Regions from separate parts of the Geobacillus sp. DSP4a genome, predicted to be linked through region 1. Evidence: predicted binding sites of a transcription regulator. Region 1 holds the regulator's gene; the other holds the start of a gene.
What was found. The regulator NrdR, encoded in region 1, represses ribonucleotide reductase genes. The targets are predictions, from matches to a motif close to AACACNATATATNGTGTT.
Positions count from the first base shown of each region.

Region 2: ETC02_RS03590 (vitamin B12-dependent ribonucleotide reductase) is a predicted target of NrdR. The motif match lies at 2,503-2,520, and genes of this name have one in related genera.

Region 1 is NZ_SDLD01000025.1:13,077-21,668, reverse strand. It holds gene polA (DNA polymerase I) at 1-949, shown strand, start outside; gene mutM (DNA-formamidopyrimidine glycosylase) at 1,047-1,871, shown strand; gene coaE (dephospho-CoA kinase) at 1,900-2,505, shown strand; gene ETC02_RS10150 (glyceraldehyde-3-phosphate dehydrogenase) at 2,622-3,650, shown strand; gene speD (adenosylmethionine decarboxylase) at 3,950-4,324, shown strand; gene ETC02_RS10140 (hypothetical protein) at 4,451-4,849, shown strand; gene nrdR (transcriptional regulator NrdR) at 4,917-5,378, shown strand; gene ETC02_RS10130 (replication initiation and membrane attachment family protein) at 5,484-6,875, shown strand; gene dnaI (primosomal protein DnaI) at 6,887-7,819, shown strand; gene ytxC (putative sporulation protein YtxC) at 8,106-8,592, shown strand, end outside.
Region 2 is NZ_SDLD01000006.1:40,091-48,682, reverse strand. It holds gene ETC02_RS03590 (vitamin B12-dependent ribonucleotide reductase) at 1-2,376, opposite strand, end outside; gene ETC02_RS03585 (lipoate--protein ligase family protein) at 2,630-3,469, opposite strand; gene ETC02_RS03580 (rhodanese-like domain-containing protein) at 3,619-3,993, shown strand; gene ETC02_RS03575 (ROK family transcriptional regulator) at 4,292-5,482, opposite strand; gene gcvPB (aminomethyl-transferring glycine dehydrogenase subunit GcvPB) at 5,665-7,131, opposite strand; gene gcvPA (aminomethyl-transferring glycine dehydrogenase subunit GcvPA) at 7,124-8,470, opposite strand; gene gcvT (glycine cleavage system aminomethyltransferase GcvT) at 8,488-8,592, opposite strand, start outside.

The sequences.
Region 1 (8,592 bases):
TGAGAAGCTTGCACCGCACCATGAAATCGTCGAACATATTTTGCATTACCGCCAACTCGGCAAGCTGCAGTCAACGTATATTGAAGGGCTGCTGAAAGTGGTGCACCCCGTGACGGGCAAAGTGCACACGATGTTCAATCAGGCGTTGACGCAAACCGGGCGCCTCAGCTCCGTCGAACCGAATTTGCAAAACATTCCGATTCGGCTTGAGGAAGGGCGGAAAATCCGCCAGGCGTTCGTGCCGTCGGAGCCGGACTGGCTCATCTTTGCGGCCGACTATTCGCAAATCGAGCTGCGCGTCCTCGCCCATATCGCGGAAGATGACAATTTGATTGAAGCGTTCCGGCGCGGGTTGGACATCCATACGAAAACAGCCATGGACATTTTCCATGTGAGCGAAGAAGACGTGACAGCCAACATGCGCCGCCAAGCGAAGGCCGTCAATTTTGGCATCGTGTACGGCATTAGTGATTACGGTCTGGCGCAAAACTTGAACATTACGCGCAAAGAAGCGGCTGAATTTATTGAGCGATATTTTGCCAGTTTTCCAGGTGTAAAGCAATATATGGACAACATTGTGCAAGAAGCGAAACAAAAAGGGTATGTGACGACGCTGCTGCATCGGCGCCGCTATTTGCCCGATATTACAAGCCGCAACTTCAACGTCCGCAGCTTCGCCGAGCGGACGGCGATGAACACACCGATCCAAGGGAGTGCCGCTGATATTATTAAAAAAGCGATGATCGATCTAAGCGTGAGGCTGCGCGAAGAACGGCTGCAGGCGCGCCTGTTGCTGCAAGTGCATGACGAACTCATTTTGGAGGCGCCGAAAGAGGAAATCGAGCGGCTGTGCCGCCTCGTTCCAGAGGTGATGGAGCAAGCCGTCGCACTCCGCGTGCCGCTGAAAGTCGATTACCATTACGGTCCGACGTGGTACGACGCCAAATAAAAGCGGTCTGCCCGCCAGCTGCTCGGTTTTTCACGGGGCCGCGCAATGAGCTGTTGCTTTAAAACAGGTGCACGAACAGGAAAAGGAGGGAGGCGCCATGCCGGAACTGCCGGAAGTGGAAACGATCCGCCGCACGCTGTTGCCGCTTGTCGCTGGCAAAACGATTGAAGAGGTGCGGGTGTTTTGGCCGAATATCATTCGTCATCCGCAAGACCCGGCGGCGTTTGCTGCCAGGCTGGCCGGGCAGACGGTGTGCGGCATCGATCGGCGCGGGAAATTTTTGAAATTTTTGCTTGACCGGGATATACTCATCTCCCATTTGCGCATGGAGGGGCGCTACGCGGTCGCCCAGTCCGATGAGCCGCTTGAACCGCATACGCACATTGTGTTTCGTTTTACAGACGGCAGTGAGCTTCGTTATCGCGATGTACGCAAATTCGGAACCATGCACGTGTACGCGAAAGAGGAAGCAGACTGCCGGCCGCCGCTCGCTCAATTAGGGCCGGAACCGCTGTCCCCAGCGTTTTCTCCGGCGGTGTTGGCCGCAAAAGCGGCGAAAACAAAGCGGACGGTGAAAACGTTGTTGCTTGATCAAACGGTCGTGGCCGGGTTTGGCAACATTTATGTCGACGAAGCGCTGTTTCGCGCCGGCATTCTCCCTGGACGGCCGGCTGCTTCGCTGACGGATGAAGAACTTGCACGGTTGCACGAAGAAATGGTGGCGACGATCGGCGAGGCGGTCATGAAAGGGGGAAGCACGGTGCGCACGTATGTGAATACGCAAGGAGAAGCCGGAATGTTCCAGCATCACCTGTTCGTATACGGCCGCAAAGGGGAGCCGTGCAAACGGTGCGGCACCCCGATTGAGAAAATGGTTGTCGCCGGCCGCGGCACGCATTATTGCCCGCGTTGCCAACGCTAGGCAGCAGACAAAAAAGGAGGGGTGCCGAATGGCATTCACGATCGGATTAACCGGTGGAATTGCGAGCGGCAAAAGCACGGTCAGCGCGATGATGCGCGAGCTCGGCCTTCCGGTCATCGATGCGGATGAGGCGGCGCGCGCCGTCGTCCGCCCGGGGGAGGAGGCGTACCGGCAAATCGTCACTGCATTCGGTCCGGGCATTTTGCGGGCGGACGGCGAAATCGACCGAGCCAAACTCGGGGCGATCGTCTTTAACGACGAACAACAGCGGAAAGTGCTCAACGCCATCGTTCACCCAGCGGTGCGGAAAAAAATGCTGGCTGAAAAAGAAGCGCACATCCGCTCCGGAGCGAAGACCGTCGTCCTAGATATTCCGCTGTTATTTGAAAGCGGGCTGACTCATTGGGTGGATAAAGTGCTTGTCGTGTACGTCGACGATGACGTTCAGCTCCGCCGGCTCATGGCGCGCAACGGTTTCACCGAAGAGGAAGCGCTCGCCCGCATCCGCTCCCAGTGGCCGATGGCGGAAAAAGTGAAACGGGCCGATGCGGTGATTGACAACAACGGGACGATCGAAGAGACACGCCGGCAGTTGCTGGCCATTTTGCATCAATGGGACGCCTTGGGAAAATAGGCGTCTTTTTTGCTGCGTTTTATTGATTTTGTTCTCCACATTTCATAAAAATATGATATACTATTTATGTGGATGAAAATAAATAGTATAACATATATGAGAGGAGAACAAGGTGAATGAAGGCGAAAGTGGCGATTAACGGATTCGGACGAATTGGACGGATGGTATTCCGGAGAGCCATCAATTCTCCCGACCTTGAAATTGTGGCGGTGAATGCCAGCTATCCGCCGGAAACGTTAGCCCATTTGGTGAAATACGACTCCAACCACGGCAAATTCGACGGCGATGTCGCCGCTTTGGAAGACGGATTGCTTGTCAACGGCAAAAAGGTGAAATTGCTGAACTTGCGCGATCCGCAACAATTGCCGTGGAAAGAGCTTGATATTGATATTGTGATTGAAGCGACCGGCAAATTTAACGCCCGCGAAAAGGCAAGCCTTCACTTGGATGCTGGGGCGAAACGCGTCATTTTAACCGCTCCGGGCAAAAATGAGGATGTGACGATTGTCGTCGGCGTCAATGAACAGATGTTGGATATTGACCGTCATTTTATCATTTCCAACGCTTCGTGCACGACGAACTGCCTCGCCCCGGTCGTGAAAGTGCTTGATGAAGCGTTCGGAATTGAAAACGGCCTGATGACAACTGTTCATGCTTATACGAACGATCAAAAAAACATCGACAATCCGCATAAAGATTTGCGCCGCGCCCGTTCATGCGCCCAGTCGATCATCCCGACGACGACGGGAGCCGCGAAGGCGCTCGGGCTGGTGTTGCCGCATTTAAAAGGAAAGCTTCATGGCATGGCGTTGCGCGTTCCGACGCCGAACGTGTCGCTTGTCGATTTGGTCGTTGACGTCAAGCGGGATGTGACGGTCGAGGAAGTGAACGAAGCTCTTCTCCGCGCAGCCAATGGTCCGCTGAAAGGCATTTTGGATTTCACGATGGAGCCGCTTGTGTCGATCGATTTCAACACGAACCCGCATTCGGCGATCATTGACGGTTTGTCGACAATGGTGATTGACGGCCGGAAAGTGAAAGTGCTCGCCTGGTACGACAACGAGTGGGGCTATTCGTGCCGCGTCGTCGACTTGACCAGCCTTGTCGCCGCCAAAATGAATGAGCGTCTTCATGTGAGCGCTTAAGCAGTTTTTCTTCCAATCTCGCAATCGTGAAAAGATGCGAAAAGCGTCCGATCCGCCCGTGTGGCGGTGTGGGCGCTTTTTCCTTTTGGCATGCGAAAAATTAAAAAAGCCTGTTGCAAAAACCCCCTAAACAAAGTATACTATGTTTCGTGAACTTCTTAACGGCAAAGGTAATGTGACTACTTAAAGGGTTAGGACCTCTTAGGACTAACTTTCCCCCGTGGTAGTTATACATGCCATTTTGCAACCTACAAATCTGTTTTTTATTTGAGAAAATTGGTTAAAAGGGGGACTTTCGCATGGATACGATGGGTCGTCACGTTATCTCGGAACTTTGGGGATGCGACTTTGACAAACTGAACGATATGGACTTTATTGAAAAAACGTTTGTAGACGCCGCATTAAAGTCGGGAGCGGAAATTCGCGAAGTCGCGTTCCATAAATTCGCTCCGCAAGGCGTAAGCGGGGTCGTCATTATTTCCGAATCCCATTTAACGATTCATACGTTTCCGGAACACGGCTATGCCAGCATTGATGTGTATACATGCGGCCATTTAGACCCGACCATCGCCGCGGATTACATCGCCGAAAAGCTTGGCGCGCAAACGCGGGAAACGATTGAGCTGCCGCGCGGCATGCGCCCGATTGAAGTGAAAAAGGCGCACGCGCTGTAATTCCATAACAACGGAAGCAAAAGGAGCGTAAACAGGACGCTCCTTTTTTTACGCTTTCGGCGGTGCCATGGCGGCCAAAATCATGGTATGATGGTGAAAAAAAAGAACGATTAGGGAGACGTGGCTATGAGCATGTGGAAAAAGTTGAAGTATGCGTTGACGAACCATTGCGAAACGCGGGAAAACCATGAGGACGCCGAGCTCCGGAGCCATTACTACAAAGCGGCCCACCGCGCTGTCATCGACGCGGTGAAAGAGCTGCTCGCTTCGCTGCCTGACGCCGAGCTGCTTTCCGTTTCCGAAGAGCGCGGCGAGCTTTGCGCCCAAACGCGGCGTGGCCCCAAGCTGTTTATCGTCGCCACCGTCATTTCCGTCCGCCCGTTTGAAACGGCGGTGGACTTTTCGGTGACGACCGAGACAAAGTTCTTGCCGTTTGATTTTGGCCGCAGCCGGGCGGTCATCCTTGAGTTATACCGGAAGCTTGACGGCCGCCTGCCGTATATTGGTTCTGGCCTCAATAGCTGACTATGGCTTGTCTGCCCTCTGCCATTCCGGTATGATAGAAGATAAGAAGAGGAACGGAGTGGATGTTATGCGATGTCCGTCATGCCATCACCAAGGCACGCGCGTGCTTGACTCGCGCCCGGCCGAAGAAGGCCGCTCGATTCGCCGCCGGCGCGAGTGCGAACAATGCCACTATCGATTTACGACGTTTGAGCGGGTCGAGGAACCGCCGCTGATTGTCGTCAAAAAAGAAGGGACGCGCGAGGAGTTCAGCCGGGAAAAAATTTTGCGCGGTTTGATCAAAGCGTGTGAAAAACGGCCGGTGGCGCTTGAGCAATTGGAAAAAGTGACGCAGGAAATCGAGCGCGAGCTGCGCAGCCAAGGCGTATCGGAAGTAAAAAGCGAAACGATCGGCGAAATGGTCATGGAGCGGCTGTCGCGCATCGATGAGGTGGCCTATGTCCGCTTCGCTTCCGTCTATCGGCAGTTTAAAGATATCAACGTATTTATCGAAGAGCTAAAAGAGCTGATTAAAAAAGGACAACGGTAAAAGGGCTCGGGCGGGAATGCGGCAGGCCCTTTTTTCAGCTTATTTTTCGGCCGGGAAGGCGAGAGGTGGATGGAAACGAATATGGCAGAATGGAAGGTCGGAGCGATGCCACACCATTGGAAAGAGTTGTTGGCCGTTGATCGGTATATGGTGCAAAGCCGCACTGCGCTGCACGATGCGGACCGAAAAGTGTTGACTATGCTGTATCAGCCGCTGATCGGCCATCGTGCGCTCGCCTTATATATGACGCTTTGGGGGGAGCTCGAGCTGCTTGGCGGCCGGGAAGCGACCCACCATCGGCTTATGGCGCTCATGCAGTGCGGTCTGCCGGACATTTACAGCGAGCGGCTGAAGCTCGAAGGCATCGGGCTGCTGAATACGTACGTCCACGCCCCCGAGGCGGAAGAGCCGAAGCAGTTTGTGTATGAGCTGCGCCCGCCGCTGGCGCCGGATCAATTTTTCCGCGACGAAATGCTCGGCGTCTTTTTGTACCGGCAAGTCGGCCGTCATATGTTTGCCCAGCTGAATGACTGTTTTGCCTGCCCGGTTGTGGATGAGACAAAGTTCACCCGGGTGACGCGCGCGTTTTCGGACGTATTTTCGTCCGTTCATGCTGAACAAATCGTCGCGGGATTCAATGAAGAGGCCGGGCGCGAGCTCGAGCCGCCGGATGGAAAAGTGCACATGGGGCGGGACGAGGCGTCGTATGCGCTCGATGACGGCGTGTTTGATTTTGAGCTGTTTTTTGCCGGCTTGTCGAAACAGATGGTGCCGCGCCGGGCCGTAACCGCGAAAGTGAAAGAAGCGATCAAAAAGTTGGCATTTTTGTACGGCATCCCGCCGCTGGAAATGCAAAAAATTGTCCTCGGCGTCATCGATCCGGCATACGAGATTGACATTGACGCCCTGCGCCGGGCGGCCCGGGAGTGGTATGAGATCGAGCACGGCGGCGCCGCCCCGCGCCTTGTCGAACGGGTGCAGCCGCTCGCTTACCGGACGATGGAATACATCGAGCCGCGCACAAAAGAGGAGGCGTTGATGAAGCAGCTCGAGACGATCTCCCCGCGCCAGCTTCTGAAGGAAATTTCCGGGGGAGCGGAGCCGTCGCTCGCCGATTTGCAATTGATCGAAGATATTATGTTTCAACAGCAGCTTCTTCCGGGCGTCGTCAATGTGCTGATTTATTACGTCATGCTGCGGACGAATATGAAACTATCGAAAAAATATGTCGAGAAAATCGCCAGCCATTGGGCGCGCAAAAAGGTGCGCACCGTCAAAGAGGCGATGGAGCTGGCTAAAGAGGAAGCAAAGACGTACCAAAACTGGGCGAATGAAAAAGAAAAAGGGACGCGGACAGTGCGCAAAGTCGTGCGCACCGAAATCGTCCCCGACTGGCTGAACATGGATTACAGCCAGCCGGATGATGACGACTTTGATGTGGAACAGGCGCGCAAAGAGCTCGAGGAACGGCTGAAAAAATACCGTGATGGATCGTAGGTGTAAAGGCGATGGAACGAGTAAATCAACTGTTGCAGCGGCTGTTCGGAAACGAAGGGTTCCGGCGGCGCTATGAACAAATGCGGCGCTATATTTTGACGCATCCGGACGTGCAGCCGTTTTTGCAGGCGCACGAGCAGCAGCTGTCGCGCGATGCGGTGGACCGAAGTTTAATGAAGCTGTACGAATTTATCGAGCAACATGGCCATTGCCGCCAGTGCCCAGGGCTCGAGCAATGCCCAAATATGCTGCCGGGGTATCATCCGAACTTGGTGGTCGCCGGCGGGCGAATTGACGTTGAATACGACCGCTGCCCGAAAAAAGTGCAAGATGATGAACGGAGAAGGCAGGAAGCGCTCATTCAAAGCATGTTCGTGCCGCGGGAAATTTTGCAAGCTTCGCTGTCGGATGTGGATCTTAGCGACGATGGGCGCATTAAAGCCATCCAGTTTGCAGAGAAGTTCGTGACGGAGTACGAGCCGGGGAAAAAAATGAAAGGATTGTACTTGTACGGGTCGTTCGGCGTCGGCAAAACGTATTTGCTCGGGGCGATCGCCAATGAACTGGCGAAACGGAACATTCCGTCGCTCATCGTCTATGTGCCGGAGCTGTTTCGCGAGCTGAAGCATTCATTGCAAGATCAGACGATGAACGAAAAGCTCGATTATGTGAAAAAAGTGCCGGTGCTCATGCTCGATGACCTTGGAGCGGAGGCGATGTCGAGCTGGGTGCGCGACGATGTGCTCGGCCCAATTTTGCAATACCGGATGTTTGAAAATTTGCCGACCTTTTTCACCTCCAACTTTGATATGAAGCAGCTCGCCCACCATTTGACGTATTCGCAGCGCGGCGAGGAAGAAAAAGTGAAAGCCGCCCGCATTATGGAGCGGATCCGCTCACTCGCGCACCCGGTTGAAATTACCGGGCCAAACCGCCGCGAATGATGGATAAGCGGTCAAACGGCGCGCTTAAGGCGTCCCCTGACGCAAGGGGGCGCCGTTTTTCTGCGCTGGGGCGGAAAGGATGCATTCTCCGCCAGCCGCCAAGGAGCGGGGCATCTTGGCGAATGAACCCGTTGCGAATGTCTGTGCGCTCCGTCCGCCGCAGCCGCCGAGCGGCGCATCCCTGTAGGCGGGAAACGTTGGACGTTTTGCGCTTTTTTAGTCTAAACAGCTGATTGTCCCCATATATATAAACCAAGCGTTGATCTCGGAGAAGGGGGGACAGCGGGTGATCGAAATCCATTTTGACAAGGCAAGCGAGGCGGAGAAACTGTTTTGGCTGCTGAATGAACGGAAACGGGATGCCTGTCCGCTGTTTCACGCCGCTTACGACGGAAACAAGATCGTGGCGGTTTACATATACGGCGACGAGAAGCACGTGCTCGAGACGTATATCATACCAGCCATGACTGCATTTGTGCAGTCTGTCCTCGAAGACCGGCTGTTGTTGTCGATCATTTCCGGTGTCTTTTATTTTCGCGACCGCGAGGAACAGCAGCAAATTTTGGCGCTCGCCCATTCGTTTTTGGACGGTGAACGGCGCGATTATCAGAAAGGGACGGAGTTTGCTGCTTCGCGCATGGCGCTGCTGCGCGAGGCGTGCGCTTCGTTTTTGCGCGACGGGCTGTCCTTCTCGTTTTCGTCGTTTGTCACCTTTCGGCTGAAGCCGTACATCGAGCGGCTTGAACATTATGTCGGGCTCGCGATTGACGAGT
Region 2 (8,592 bases), on a different contig from region 1:
AAGCAGTTCTAGCTGTTCTTCGATCCGGTTTTCTTCCGCTTTCAACGTCAACACTTGCGCATCGCGGCTGCCGTCGACGTAGACGGTGCCGCCTTTCGCGCCGCCGCGCCATAAACGCTCGTACACTTTTTGCACTTGCTCGACGGTGTAGCCTCTCGGCGCGTTGACCGTTTTCGACAAGCTCGAGTCGACCCAGCGCTGAATGATGCATTGCACATCGGCGTGCGCTTCCGGCGGCAAGTCCATCGCCGTCACAAACCAAGGCGGCAAATGGTTCGGGTCGGCTTCCGGATGTTTGTCCAAATATTCTTGCACGATGTCTGCTTTCACTTCGATAAATTTGCCCAAGCGCCCGCTCCGGTAGTACGAGAACGAGAAGTACGGCTCCAGCCCGGTTGACACGCCGACCATCGTCCCCGTCGATCCCGTCGGCGCCACCGTCAGCAAGTGTGAGTTGCGGATGCCGTATTTCAAAATATCTTGGCGAATGTCATCCGGCATCCGTTTCATGTAACCGGTGTTGATGAACGCTTCGCGCAGCTTTTGCGTTTCTTCTTCCGTTTCGCCGACCAAAAACGGGAAGCTGCCTTTTTCTTTCGCCAGCTCGATCGAGGCCCGGTAAGCGGTCGTGGCGATCGTGCGGAACAGTTCGTCCACAAGTTGATTTCCTTCCTCGGAGCCGTACGCTTTTTCGCAGTAAATGAGCAAGTCGGCAAGCCCCATGACGCCAAGGCCGATGCGGCGCTCGCCGAGCGCCTGTTTTTTGTTTTCCTCAAGGAAGTATGGCGTAGCATCAATGACGTTGTCTTGCATCCGCACCCCGATTTCAACCGTACGCTTCAGTTTTTCATAGTCCACGACTTTCCGCTCTTTGTCCACCATGTTCGCCAAGTTAATGGCGGCCAAGTTGCAGACCGAATATGGCGCAAGGGGCTGTTCCCCGCACGGGTTGGTCGCCACGACTTTTTGTCCGTACGCGCGAGCGTTCGTCATTTCATTGGCATTGTCGATGAAGAAAATGCCCGGCTCGGCTGAATACGTCGCACAAATGTTGATCAGCTTCCAAAGCTCGCGGGCGCGGATTTTCCGGTAGACGCGGACGCGGTAGCCCATTTGTTCCCATTCGCGCACATCGCCGACTTCATGCCATTTTTCATTGTAAATGCGCATTTCTTCTTCAGAATACGTTTCTACGTCCGGGAAGCGCAGCGCGTATTCTTCGTCCTTTTCGACCGCTTCCATGAATTCTTTCGTCAAGCAGACGGAAATGTTCGCACCGGTCAAAAAGTCCGGGTTGTGCACCGTGTATGTACCGCCGGTGCGCAGTTTTTCTTCGGCATCTTTGATAATTTCCTCTGTGAAGCCGCCGTAGTCAGGCGCGTTTTTGTACCGGACGATCGCTTCGTACATCGCCCGCTCCCGCTCGGTGAGCGGCGTGAATTTCAGTTTGTCGCGCGCTGCTTTTTTGATGCCCTCGTCTTCCATATTTTCAAGCAGGTAGCGCAAAATGCGCGGGTTTTGCATTTTCGAGACGATGAATTCGATAATGTCCGGGTGCCAGTCGGCCAGCATAATCATTTGGGCGCCGCGGCGGGAGCCACCTTGCTCGACAAGGTGGGTCAGCTTCGCAATGTCGTCAAGCCATGAGACCGACCCGGACGATTTGCCGTTCACCCCGCGCGCAAGCGTATGGCGCGGCCGCAATGTCGAGCCGTTCGTCCCAACGCCGCCGCCGCGGCTCATAATTTCCATCACCTGCTTCCGATGTTCGGAAATGCCTTCGCGCGAATCTTTCACAAACGGCATCACATAGCAGTTGAAATACGTCACTTCCTTGCCTGAACCCGCCCCGTACAACACGCGGCCGGCCGGAACAAAATTCAAGCTGGCGAGCTCTTGATAAAACTTTTCGAACCACTCTTTCCGCTTTTCTTCGGTCTTTTCCACCGCCGCCAGCCCGGTCGCATTGCGCTTGGCGATTTGCTCATAGAAAATCTCGAGCGGCTTGTCGATAATGTCGAGCGATCGAAGGACAATGCCGGTTTCCGCCTCCTCGCCTTCGAGCACGTGCCGGTATTCGTCTTCAATCAACACGCGCGCTTTTTTCGCCTCCCAGTCAATATCGACGATAAAACCGAGACCGCGGGCTGGGAATTTCGGGTCCTCCTTGATCGTCAACACAACGAAATCGCCCGGTGTGAGCGTCAGCTTTTCCGTATCCTTAAACGAATAACGGTCCAACATGACCAAACGGGATACGCCTTTATGGGTGATGTGCATATCCGGCGTAATCGGATGCACTTGCGGAAATAGGCGGATATCCTCGTTCAGCTTGTCAATATTGATTTTCATTTTTTCGGACGACGCCACCGTCATTCTCCTATCTCTCCTCTTTTATATAATTATATAATCTCTCATGTTTTTGCCAATGTTGCCCTGTCTTCTCTACCTTACCATATCAAACAGAAAAAAACAATATATAGTATGATTTTTTATGAAAATCATACTATATATTGTGATTTAGAACAAATCATTTCGTTTTTGTCAAGCAAAAAAAGACAAAAAACGGCGAAAAACGGACCAGCCATGCCGTTTTTGCCAAAACAGGAGCGATGTTCCATATTGCCGCCTAACGCTTAAAGTTCCATTCATCGCTTTCGTATTTCGTCCGCGCCAGCTCTTCGACGTATGCCAACTCTTCGGCGGTGAGCGTGTACGGTTCCAATACGATGTTCAATCCTTTTTCAAATCCTTTGTAAAACGCCTCTTTCGCTTCCTCGATCGTCACCGTGCGGCTCGTCAACTCATTGATCGCGACGGCTTTCTTTTTAAAATCGCGCTGCAGACGCTCTTTCACCCGCTCGTTTGGATATTTAAACAAGCTGAACAGCAAGTCTTCGTCCAAATCGAGCAAAATCGAACCATGCTGCAAAATGACGCCTTTTTGCCGCGTTTGCGCGCTGCCGGCGATTTTCCGCCCCTCAACGACAAGTTCGTACCACGACGGTGCGTCAAAGCAAACAGCCGAGCGCGGGCTGCGCAAATCCGCTTTTTCTTCTTCTGTTTTCGGCACGGCGAAATACGCGTCAAGCCCAAGGAAGCGAAATCCTTCCAAAATGCCCTGGGAGATGACGCGATACGCTTCCGTCACCGTCTGCGGCATCGCGGGATGCGATTCGGAGACGATGACGCTGTATGTCAACTCTTTGTCATGAAGAACGCCGCGCCCGCCAGTCGGGCGGCGGACAAAGCCGAGGCCGTTCCGTTTCACCGCGTCTAAATCAATTTCTTTCTCCACTTTTTGAAAATAGCCGATCGACAACGTCGGCGGATTCCAGCCGTAAAAGCGGACCGTCGGCGGAATTTTTCCTTCGCTGTGCCACTCTAAGAGCGCCTCATCAAGCGCCATATTAAACGACGGCGAGCCCTCGCCGGAGTCAATAAAGCGCCATACTTCCTTTTTAGCCATCGTTCCACCTTCTTTTCAGAATCACCTTTACTAGTTTAGCAAACAACGCCGGCCAAGGGAAGAAAAATGGCATCGCGAAAACACTTTGCTTCCGAGCGGCAACTCTATATAATAGGAAATAGCGGACAAAGCGAAAGGAGGCATGACGGGTGGAAGCATTGCTCATTATTCTCGGGGCGGTCATCGTGTATTCCGTCATTACGTACTTCTGGCAGAAGAGAATTGTCAAAGCATTGACAGAGGAAGAGTTCCGCGCCGGCTACCGGAAGGCGCAATTGATCGATGTCCGTGAACCGGATGAGTTTGCGGCTGGACATATTTTAGGGGCGCGCAACATCCCGCTGACCCAACTGCGCATGCGAATGAAAGAATTGCGCAAAGACCAGCCGATTTATTTATATTGCCAAAACGGGCTGCGCAGCGGGCGGGCCGCACAAATGCTTTACCGGAAAGGGTATCGCGATTTGTACCATTTAAAAGGCGGATTTAAAACGTGGACCGGGAAAGTGAAGAAAAAAGCGTAGCGATCAGCAAAAAGAGGCGCGCTGCCGGACTATATAGATGCAATTTAAAGCTTTAACATTTTTCGTTTTGACCGGTCATTTCATCCAACTGTCGAGTGACCGAACAACACCGCTTAAAGACCCATGAATGGGTCTTTAAGCGAGTCGTTGTTCGGTCTTCCGTCACGCCTTAGCGTGACGGAGGCAAGCCTACGGCTTGCCTTCGACAGTCAAAAATGGATGAGCCACTTTTCCGTCAAGGATATGTTAAACGATTTCGTTGCATCTATATAGGCAGGCGCCTTTGCTGTTGCGGCCGTCAAGGAGCCGTCTCAAATTCCGGCGGCAGGACGACCGCCTCAAGCACCGAAGCAGCCGCACCGATGGCGCAGCTTTTCTCTTTCAGCTTCGAGGCGATGATGGACGGCTCGCTTTCTTTTTTGACGAGAATCCGCTTCCTCACTTCTTGACGAGCCGGGCCGAGCACGTACTCGCCCGCCTGGGCCAGCGGGCCGCCGATAATGATCGCCTCCGGATTGTACGCGTAGATCACCTGCAACAGTCCGATGCCGAGATAACGCCCCGTTTCCGCCAAAATGCCGGCCAACGGTTCATCGCTTTCCGCCGCCAGCGCCATCGCGGCGATGGAAAAGCGGTCGTCCAGCCACTCCGAACGGCCTTCTTCGGCCAAACGGCGTTCAATATATTTTTGTGAAGCGTACATTTCCCAGCAGCCGGTATTGCCGCAAGTACAGCGGACGCCGTTGACATCGATCGTATGATGGCCGATCTCGCCCGCTAGCCCGTTCACCCCGCGATACAGCTGATGATGAAGGACGACGCCGGCGCCGACGCCGATGCCGGCGCTAATATACACAAAATGGGCAAACTCCTTGCCGGCGCCGAACCATTTTTCGCCAAGCGCCGCCAGTTTCGCCTCGTTTTCCACAATAACCGGATATTGCGGCCATCGCTTTTGCAAGGCCGATGCCAACGCCACATCGCCCCAACGCAAGTTCGGCGCAAAAATCACCGTCCCGCTTTCCGTATGGACAACGCCCGGCACCCCGATGCCGATTCCCATTACGCCGTACGGCGTCGTCGGCGCCCGGCGGACCGCGGCTTCAACCAATTCGGCCATCTCGCCGACAATCGCCTCCTGCCCTTCGGACGGGCGGAACGAACGCCGCTGCTCCCATATGATTTCAGCATTTAAGTTCGTCACCACGGCGTACAAATAGTTAACGCCGAGCTCGACGCCGACAAGCGAACCGGCGTCGGCATTAAAGCGGAGCATGAGCGGCCGGCGTCCGCCTGTGGAGACGCCGATGCCGCTTTCATGGACAAAATGCTCGGCGATCAGCTCATCGACGAGCGCTGAAACCGTCGCTTTATTCAGTCCGGTCGTTTTCGCAATATCGGCGCGTGAAATCGGGTGTTGGTCGCGGATCAATTTCAGGACGAGCTGTTTATTCATTTTTTTGACAAGAGTGATGTTCCCTGTCCTCACGTTTTCGGTCATCCTTTTCGTCATGACTTTTAGTATGCACCGCGAATGATGGATCAGCCATTGCTATTAGTTTATATAATAAACTAACTCGACTTTTCTGTCAATGCCGCCATAGCAATGCAGCTGTCCCCAAACGAAACGGCCCGCCCACTGTCGGGCGAGCCGTTTGTCGGTATCACGGATCAGTTTGTCGGCTTTTGATAGCGCAAAATCGGCTTGCGCGCTGCGGTCGTTTCATCAAGCCGCTTGACGACCGTCGTATGCGGCGCTTCTTGAACGATTTCCGGAGTTTCTTCCGCTTCCTTGGCAATTTGAATCATCGCATCGATGAACGCATCGAGCGTCTCTTTCGACTCCGTCTCGGTCGGCTCAATCATCATGCACTCTTCGACGATGAGCGGGAAGTAAATGGTCGGCGGATGGAAGCCGAAATCAAGCAGCCGTTTCGCGATATCAAGCGTTCTGACGCCAAGTTTCTTTTGCCGCTTGCCGGATAAGACAAACTCATGCTTGCAATGGCGGTCATACGGCAAATCGTAATACTCGGCAAGACGGCGCATCATATAGTTGGCGTTTAAAACGGCGTATTCGCTCACCGCTTTCAAACCGTCCGGCCCCATCGAGCGGATGTACGTGTACGCCCGGACGTTGATGCCGAAATTGCCGTAAAACGGCTTGACGCGGCCGATTGACTGTGGACGGTCGTAGTCAAGGTAGCAACGGCCGTTTTCCCCTTTGGCGATGACCGGTTTCGGCAAAAACGGCACAAGGTCAGCTTTCACCCCGACCGGGCCCGATCCTGGCCCTCCGCCGCCGTGCGGGCCGGTGAACGTTTTATGCAAGTTCAAATGGACGACGTCAAAGCCCATATCGCCGGGGCGCGCCTTGCCGAGGATGGCGTTTAAGTTCGCGCCGTCATAGTACAGCTTGCCGCCCGCTGCATGGACGATTTCCGCCATTTCGACGATTTGCTCTTCAAACAGCCCGAGCGTGTTCGGGTTCGTGAGCATGAGCGCCGCTGTGTCAGGGCCGACGACGCGCCGCAAATCCTCCAAATCAACAAGGCCGGCGGCAGTCGATTTGACCGTCACTGTCTCAAACCCCGCAACGGTTGCCGACGCCGGATTCGTACCGTGCGCCGAATCCGGGACGATTACCTTCGTCCGGTTGAAATCGCCGTTGGCCTCATGGTAAGCGCGGATCATCATGAGCCCGGTCCACTCGCCATGGGCGCCGGCGGCCGGCTGCAAGGTGACCGCATCCATGCCCGTGATTTCTTTTAAATGCTCCTGCAAGTCGTACATCAACTCAAGCGCCCCTTGCACCGTTTCTTCCGGCTGCAGCGGGTGGATGTGGGCAAACCCGGCGAGACGGGCGACGTTTTCATTGATTTTCGGATTGTATTTCATCGTGCACGATCCAAGCGGGTAAAACCCGGAATCAACGCCGTGGTTTCGCTTGGAAAGCGCCGTGTAATGGCGCATCAAATCGAGCTCCGATACTTCCGGCAGTTCCGGTTCTTCAGAACGCAAATAATCGGGCGGCACAAGCTCGCTGACATCGACAGCCGGAACATCGAGCGCCGGCAGGCTGTAGGCGATCCGTCCCGGCTTGCTTCGTTCGAAAATAAGCGGTTGATCGTTATGCATGGCAATCCCCCAATTCATTGACGAACCGATCGATTTCTTCTTTCGTGCGCAGTTCGGTGACAGCAACAAGCATATGATTGGAAAGTTCCGGATAATCACCGCCAAGGTCGTAGCCGCCGATGATCCCCTTTTCGAGCAGGCGGGCGTTCACCTCAGAAACCGGACGGTTGAGCCGGATGACGAATTCATTGAAAAATGGACCGGCAAACGGCGACACAACCCCGTGCTGTTCGAATGCCTGTTTCGCATAATGCGCCTTTTGCATGTTCATCGTCGCCATCTCTTTTACGCCCCGTTTTCCGAGCGCCGAGAGCGCCACCGAGGCGGCGAGGGCATTCAGCGCCTGGTTCGAGCAAATATTGGATGTCGCTTTATCGCGGCGGATATGCTGCTCGCGCGCCTGCAGCGTCAACACAAACCCGCGGCGCCCGTCTTCATCTTTCGTTTGCCCGACGAGCCGGCCTGGAATTTTCCGCATCAGCGGCGCTTTGACAGCGAAATACCCGCAATGTGGGCCGCCGAACTGCATCGGGATGCCAAACGGCTGCATATCGCCGACGACGATGTCCGCCCCCAATGCGCCGGGCGGGGTCAAAATGCCAAGGGCAAGCGGATTGCTCGCGACAATGAACAGGCTTTTCTTTTCATGGACGAGCGGCTCCATCGCCTTGAGCGGCTCGATTTGCCCGAAGAAGTTCGGGTATTGGACGACCACACACGCCACGTCATCCCCCATTTCCGCTTCAAGCGCTTGAAGATCGGTAACACCGCCGTCGTACGCAATTTCTTTTACCTCTAATCTCTGCCCTTTCGCATACGTGCGCACGACATCGCGGTATTGCGGGTGAACGGCCGCGGAAATAAGCACTTTCGTCCGCTTCGTATGAGCGGCAGCAAGCAGCACCGCTTCCGCGAGCGCCGTGCCGCCGTCGTACATCGACGAATTGGCGACATCCATGCCTGTCAGCTCGCATACCATCGTTTGGAACTCAAAAATGGCTTGCAGTTCGCCTTGGGAAATCTCCGGCTGGTACGGCGTATACGCCGTATAAAATTCGGAGCGCGACAGGACGTGGTCGACCACGGCCGGAATATAGTGGTCATACACGCCCGCTCCTAAAAAGGAAACATATTGCTTGGCGTTGGCGTTTTTGTCCGCTAACGCGCTTAACTCTTTCCATAGCTCCGGCTCCGACTTCGCCGGTTTCACGTTCAACTCGCCTCGAAAACGCACTTGTTCTGGAATGTCGGCGAACAGCTCATCAATGGATGCAACGCCGATCGTTCGCAACATTTCCTGCTTGTCTTCTTCCGTCATCGGCAAATAACGATGGAGCACCGTATTTTCCTCCTTGCTTATGACTTCGTCCGCTTGTAAAACGGGATCGGTACAATCTTCGCCTTCAAGCGCTTGCCGCGAATGTCCACCTCCACGACCTGACCGGCTGCGGCAACATCCGC